Regions from separate parts of the Vogesella facilis genome, predicted to be linked through region 2. Evidence: riboswitches for the same ligand, from Rfam matches in the RefSeq annotation. Region 2 holds a riboswitch; each other region holds the start of a gene.
The links. A riboswitch is a leader RNA that binds a small molecule or an ion and turns the genes downstream of it on or off. The one in region 2 is predicted to bind glycine.
Positions count from the first base shown of each region.

Region 1: linked by a shared signal. The riboswitch ahead of glyA (serine hydroxymethyltransferase) and the one ahead of gcvT (glycine cleavage system aminomethyltransferase GcvT) in region 2 are both predicted to bind glycine.
Region 3: linked by a shared signal. The riboswitch ahead of glyA (serine hydroxymethyltransferase) and the one ahead of gcvT (glycine cleavage system aminomethyltransferase GcvT) in region 2 are both predicted to bind glycine.

Region 1 is NZ_JBHRXN010000009.1:25,222-27,482, forward strand. It holds gene glyA (serine hydroxymethyltransferase) at 1-1,049, opposite strand, end outside; glycine riboswitch at 1,136-1,234, opposite strand; glycine riboswitch at 1,236-1,334, opposite strand; gene ACFOLG_RS02970 (hypothetical protein) at 1,373-1,663, opposite strand; gene ACFOLG_RS02975 (hypothetical protein) at 1,773-1,985, shown strand; gene betA (choline dehydrogenase) at 2,107-2,261, opposite strand, start outside.
Region 2 is NZ_JBHRXN010000036.1:448,425-450,685, forward strand. It holds gene gcvT (glycine cleavage system aminomethyltransferase GcvT) at 1-1,049, opposite strand, end outside; glycine riboswitch at 1,083-1,177, opposite strand; glycine riboswitch at 1,187-1,277, opposite strand; gene gluQRS (tRNA glutamyl-Q(34) synthetase GluQRS) at 1,435-2,261, opposite strand, start outside.
Region 3 is NZ_JBHRXN010000026.1:7,508-9,768, forward strand. It holds gene glyA (serine hydroxymethyltransferase) at 1-1,045, opposite strand, end outside; glycine riboswitch at 1,188-1,283, opposite strand; glycine riboswitch at 1,285-1,383, opposite strand; gene ACFOLG_RS09030 (NAD(P)-dependent oxidoreductase) at 1,558-2,202, opposite strand.

The sequences.
Region 1 (2,261 bases), on a different contig from region 2:
GGCACTGCGTTCTTGTTCACGGTGATGTGGGCGGCGCCCAGCGCGGCGTCGGCCGCCTTGCCGGTCAGGCCCTTGTCGATCAGGCTTAGCAGGAACAGGTGGTCGTCGGTCTTGCCGGACACGATGCTGTAGCCGCGCTCCTGGAACACCGCCACCATGGCGCGAGCGTTGGTCAGCACCTGTTTTTGATAGTCGACGAACTCCGGCTGCAGCGCCTCCTGGAACGCCACCGCCTTGGCGGCGATCACGTGCATCAGCGGGCCGCCCTGGATGCCGGGGAACACCACCGAATTCAGTTTCTTCTCCAGCTCCGGGTTGGCTGCAGCCAGAATCAGGCCGCCGCGCGGGCCGCGCAGGGTCTTGTGGGTGGTGGTGGTCACCACGTGGGCGTGCGGAATCGGGTTCGGGTACAGCCCGGCCGCCACCAGGCCGGCCACGTGCGCCATGTCCACGAACAGGTAGGCGCCGATGCTGTCGGCGATCTCGCGCATGCGTTTCCAGTCGACGATCAGCGAGTAGGCGGAGAAACCGGCCACGATCATCTTCGGCTGGTATTCATTGGCCATGCGCTGCACTTCGTCGTAGTCGATCTCGCCGGTTTCCGGGTTCAGGCCGTACTGCACCGCGTGGTAGATCTTGCCGGAGAAATTGACCTTGGCGCCGTGGGTGAGGTGGCCACCGTGGGCCAGGCTCATGCCGAGCACGGTGTCGTGCGGCTCCAGCAGCGCCATGTAGACGGCGGCGTTGGCCTGGCTGCCGGAGTGCGGCTGCACGTTGGCGTAGTCGGCGCCGAACAGCTGCTTGGCGCGATCGATGGCCAGCTGCTCCACTACGTCCACATGTTCGCAGCCGCCGTAGTAGCGCTTGCCGGGGTAGCCCTCGGCATACTTGTTGGTGAGCTGGCTGCCCTGGGCCTGCATCACGCGCGGGCTGGTGTAGTTCTCGGAGGCGATCAGCTCAATGTGGTCCTGCTGGCGTTGGTCTTCGGCCTGCATGGCGGCCCACAGGGCGTCGTCGAAGCCGGCAATCTGCATATCCTGGGTAAACATGGCGCTCTCCAAACGGGTGGGCTGCGGCCAACGTTGGCCGCAAGCCCGATAAACGGGGTGGGTGGTCGCTGGCGACCGTGTTTGCCCCCTCTGTCCGTGTGCCTGAGAGATTGGGCGCGTGGTGCTGCTGACGCGCCGTGCTGCCTTCGGCGAGATGCGCGGGCGCGCATCTGCTCTCCAGAGAGCCTGGGCAGGACAGTTCTTTTGCCTGAGAGTTTTCGGGGCGATTCCCCTTCGGCGCCGCCGCTGGGTGCGTACCCGGGCGATCTCTCCTGTCTGCCTGACATGGCTGTCAGTCAATCTAGAGAGCACCCGGAAGGGCGTCAATGCATGCCGGCGGTGGCTTTTTTACCGCCCGGCAGCGCGGTGGCGGCGTGGCGCGCAGCGGCGGCGAAAAGCACACTATTTGCGTCGGTCATGGCATGAAAGCGGTCGGCTATGGCAATGCGGCGGCGGCGGCCGGCAGCATGGGTGGCCGATTCTAATATTTTGATTTTTATGAGAAATGCGGCTTTTTTGCGACAGTTTGCCTGGCCGGCGGGAGGCGGGCGCTGGCGATGGTGTGGCGGCGAGGTGTTTTCGTTATCGACTGTAATGGATTCGTAAAGATACATTTATATGATCAGTATCGAACATTGATGTCGCAATCTTGATGTTGCATTGCACAAGATGGCGCTACAATTCCGGCATAGTTTGATGACTGAAAACATATTGGAAGCTGAAATGAAATACATTATCTCTAGCCTGCTGGCACTGCTGCGTAACAACAACACTCAACTGGAAGCCGGTCTGCGCGTGAATTACGCCCCGCATGGCTATGTGAAGAAGTTCGACGGCACCGTGGTGGCCTACGACAAGGCGCGCGGCGTGCTGGTGGCCTGGCCGCGTGGTGGCAGCGACTGGCTGTCGAAGGAAGATCTGGCAGTCATCTGCTGAAATATTCGGATATGAAAAAACGGCTCGCAACTGGCGGGCCGTTTTTTTTGTCCTGCCGATGGCGCCAATAAAAAAAGCGCACCACACGGTGCGCCAGAAGGGAGGCCATACCTCAGACGAATCAGCGTACGGTCGCTGGTTTGGGCGGGTACCACAGCAGGGCGGCCTGCGGGTCGCGCGCAGCGGCCTCGGCCAGTTTGACCGGCTGCTGGCCGGCAACAAAGTAGGCGGCCTGCGAGCGCGCCAGCGGTGCACGACCGCGGATGCGGTCGGCGA
Region 2 (2,261 bases):
ATTTTCACCACGCGCACTTCGGTCAGCGTGCCGCGCAGGTCCACCAGGGCGGTGGCGCCGGTGGCGGCCGGTACGCGGGCGATGGCGATGGAATGCTTCAGCGTCGGCGAGAAGGTGCCGCTGGTGATGATGCCTTCGGCACCGTCCACCACCACTTTCAGGCCTTCGCGCAGCACGCCGCGGCCTTCCAGCACCAGGCCGACCTGCTTCATGGCCACGCCGGCGGCCTTCTGCGCCTGCAGTGCCTGGCGGCCGATGAAGTCGCGCTCTTCCGGGTTCCAGGCGATGGTCCAGCCCATGCCGGCTTCCAGCGGCGACACGGTTTCGTCCATGTCGTGGCCGTACAGGTTCATGCCGGCTTCCAGGCGCAGGGTGTCGCGGGCACCCAGGCCGATCGGCGCTACGCCGGCAGCTTGCAGCTGGTTGAAGAAGGTGATGGCTTCGGCAGCGGGAATCATGATTTCCAGGCCGTCTTCACCGGTGTAGCCGGTGCGGGCGACGAACCAGTCGCCGAACGGCAGCCCCTGGAACACTTTCAGGCCCTGGATGGCTTCGGCCCAGTCCGGCTTAACCGCACAGACTTTGGCGATGGCTTGCGGACCTTGCACCGCCAGCATGGCCAGGTCGCGGCGCACGTTCAGTGCCACGTCGAAACCGGCGGACTGCTTGTCCATCCATGCCAGGTCTTTTTCGGTGGTACCGGCGTTGATCACCATGCGGTAACCGTTGGCCGCCAGGTACACGATCAGGTCGTCCACCACGCCGCCTTGCTCGTTGAGCATGCCGGAGTACAGTGCCTTGCCTTCGAAGCCCAGTTTGGACACGTCGTTGGCGATCAGCTTTTGCAGCCAGCCTTTGGCGTCGCTGCCGGTGATGTCCACCACGGTCATGTGGGACACATCGAACATGCCGGCGTCACTACGCACGACTTCATGTTCTTTCAGCTGCGAGCCGTAATGGATGGGCATTTCCCAGCCGGCAAAGTCGACCATCTTTGCATTGGCGGCGATGTGCGCATCAAACAGGGGGGTACGTTTCGGGGCCGTCATGGGCAAGTCCTCGGAGTGAGTTTTTCCGCTAGCTCACACCCCTCTGTCCCTGCACCTGAGATTTTCCGGCATTGCGCCGTTAGCCCCTTCGGTGGGCGCGATATGCGCCGCTCTCCAGATTCTACGGACCTTGCGATCCGATTCTTGCAGTCCTTTTGCCTGAGCGATTGCGGGTGCACTTGCGCCTTCGGCGGCAGCCCTGCGGCTGCACTCTCCTGCGGAATGCGGCGATTATCGTCGCCCCCCGCCGGCTTGGCAAGTCGGGTTTTGTCCATTTTTCAGGCACTTGCGGCAAGTCCTTGCCTGCCGGGCGTGATATTTCGCTTTGCGGCCAACCGCTTAGCGTGCCAGCCACGGCTGACGCGGTGGCTGGTAGCGCAACAACTCAGGTAATGGTCACCGGCCCGGCCGGCACCCGCGACAGCGACCACTGGCCGTGCGCCCACTGCCACAGCTCGGCCAGGCTACCCGCCTCGGCCGGCGCGGCGTGGCCGAGGCGCAGCAGCGCCAGCCGCAGTTCCTGCGCCGCCAGCGCCGGGGTAATCGCCGGCGCCAGCGTCTGCTTGGAGAGTTTCTCGCCGGCGGCATTCACCATCAGCGGCAGGTGGCAGTGGCTGACCGCCGCGCCGCCCAGGCATTGCCGCAGCCACAGCTGACGCGGCGTAGACACCAGCAGATCGGCGCCGCGCACGATGTCGCTGATGCCCTGCTCGATGTCGTCCACCACCACCGCCAGCTGGTAGGCCCAGAAGCCGTCGGCGCGCAGCAGCACGAAGTCGCCGATGTCGCGCTGCAATTGCTGCGCGTAGTGGCCTTGCAGGCGATCGTCGAAGCCCAGCACGGCGTCCGGCACCCGCAGCCGCCAGGCGCGCGGCGTGCGCCCCGGCGCCACGCCGTGGCGGCAGCTGCCGGGGTAGACCATGCCGTCGACACCACGTTGGCCATGTTCCGCGATTTCCTTGCGCGTGCAGCCGCAGCCGTAGGCATCGCCCTGGGCGATCAGCTGCGCCAGCGCCGCGCGGTACAGTGCGTGGCGCTGGCTCTGGTACACCACTTCGCCGTCCCACTCGAAGCCGAACGCCTGCAGCGTGCACAGGATGTTGGCCGCAGCCCCCGGCATTTCGCGCGGCGGATCCAGGTCTTCCATGCGCAGCAACCATTGTCCGCCGCGGCTGCGGGCCTCGAGGTAACTGCCGACCGCCGTGGTCAGCG
Region 3 (2,261 bases), on a different contig from region 2:
CCGCGTTCTTGTTCACTGTGATGTGGGCGGCGCCCAGCGCGGCATCGGCCGCCTTGCCGGTGAGGCCCTTGTCGATCAGGCTCAGCAGGAACAGGTGGTCGTCGGTCTTGCCGGACACGATGCTGTAGCCGCGGTCCTGGAACACCTTCACCATGGCGCGGGCGTTGGCCAGCACCTGCTTCTGGTAGTCGACGAACTCCGGCTGCAGCGCTTCCTGGAATGCCACTGCCTTGGCGGCGATCACGTGCATCAGCGGGCCGCCCTGGATGCCGGGGAATACCACCGAGTTCAGCTTCTTCTCCAGCTCCGGGTTGGCCGCCGCCAGGATCAGGCCGCCACGCGGGCCGCGCAGGGTCTTGTGGGTGGTGGTGGTCACCACGTGGGCGTGCGGAATCGGGTTCGGGTACAGCCCGGCCGCCACCAGGCCGGCCACATGGGCCATGTCCACGAACAAATAGGCGCCGATGCTGTCGGCGATCTCGCTCATGCGTTTCCAGTCGACGATCAGCGAGTAGGCGGAGAAGCCGGCCACGATCATCTTCGGCTGGTATTCGTTGGCCATGCGCTGCACTTCGTCGTAGTCGATCTCGCCGGTTTCCGGGTTCAGGCCGTACTGCACCGCGTGGTAGATCTTGCCGGAGAAGTTGACCTTGGCGCCGTGGGTGAGGTGGCCGCCGTGGGCCAGGCTCATGCCGAGCACGGTGTCGTGCGGCTCCAAGAGCGCCATGTACACCGCAGCATTGGCCTGGCTGCCGGAATGCGGCTGCACGTTGGCGTAGTCGGCGCCGAACAGCTGCTTGGCGCGGTCGATGGCCAGTTGCTCCACCACGTCCACGTGTTCGCAGCCGCCGTAGTAGCGCTTGCCGGGGTAGCCCTCTGCATATTTGTTGGTGAGCTGGCTGCCCTGGGCCTGCATCACGCGCGGGCTGGTGTAGTTCTCGGAGGCGATCAGCTCGATGTGGTCCTGCTGGCGTTGGTCTTCGGCCTGCATGGCGGCCCACAGGGCGTCGTCGAAACCGGCAATCTGCATATCCTGGGTAAACATCGCGTATCTCCTGGTCGCCGGCGCAGGCGGCAAAAGGTTGGCCGCACCGCGCCTTGAATAAAACGGGCGGTGACGGGCGGACGGTCTGCTGGATGCGGCAGACAGATGGATGGGCGTCCGCCCGGTATCACCGGACGATGCCCCCTCTGTCCCTTTGCCTGAGAGATTGCGGCGCAGTGTGCACTGGCCATGCTGCCTTCGGCGAGGCCGCGCGGTTGCGGGCCTACTCTCCAGAGTGCCTGACCAGTGCAGTTCTTTTGCCTGAGAGTTTCTGGGGCGATTCCCCTTCGGCGCTGCCGCTGGACGCTTGTCCGGGCAGTCTCTCCTGCGCTGGTGGCGGCCAACCTTGCAATCGGCCGCGTGGCTTGGCGCAATCTAGAGAAGCTGGCCGAGGCTGTCAACGCATGTCGGACAGTATTCGATGTGCAGCTGCAGCAAGTTGTGTGGCTGCAGACGCAAAACGCCCCGCCGGGCGTTTGCGGTACCGGCGGGGCGGGGGATGCTGCGTCGCGTCAGACGCTGGCGGCGGTAAAGCGGCGGCGGTGATGCTGCGGCGTTTCGGCCTCGTCGACGATGGCCACCGCCAGATCGGCCACGCTGATGCCGGCCGGGGCGTCGCCGGCCATCAGCAGCTGGTCGCCGCCCAGCCGGTACTGGCCGCTGCGCTCGCCCGGCGCCAGCAGCGCGGGCGGCGACACGAAGGCCCAGTCCAGCTGCTGCTCGTCCTGCAGCTGCAGCAGCGCCTGGCGCGCGCCTTCGGCGCCTTCCTTGTATTCGGCGGGAAAGTGCGGGGTGTCGATCAGTTGCAGACCGGGCGCCACGTACAGGCTGCCGGCGCCGCCCACCTCGATGAAGCGCGCCACGCCGGCGGCCTTGACCCCGGCCACGATGGCGGCATGGCCCTGCAGGAACAGCTGGCGGATGTCGGCCTTGTCCCAGCCGGGGTTGAAGGCGCTGATCACCACGTCGTGGCCGGCCACGGCTGCGGCGATGCTGTCGGCGTCATAGGCATTGGCCGCCAGCACGGCAAGGTTGGCCGCAGCGCTAATGCGCTCAGGGCGGCTGACAATGGCGCTGACTTGATGGCCGCGGGCCAGGGCTTCCTGCTGGATGGCGCTGCCGACAAAGCCGCTGGCGCCGATAAGGGCAATCTTCATGCTGAACTCCTTCACGGGGGATGGAACATGAGTACATGGTAGTAAACGGCGCCCTGCTT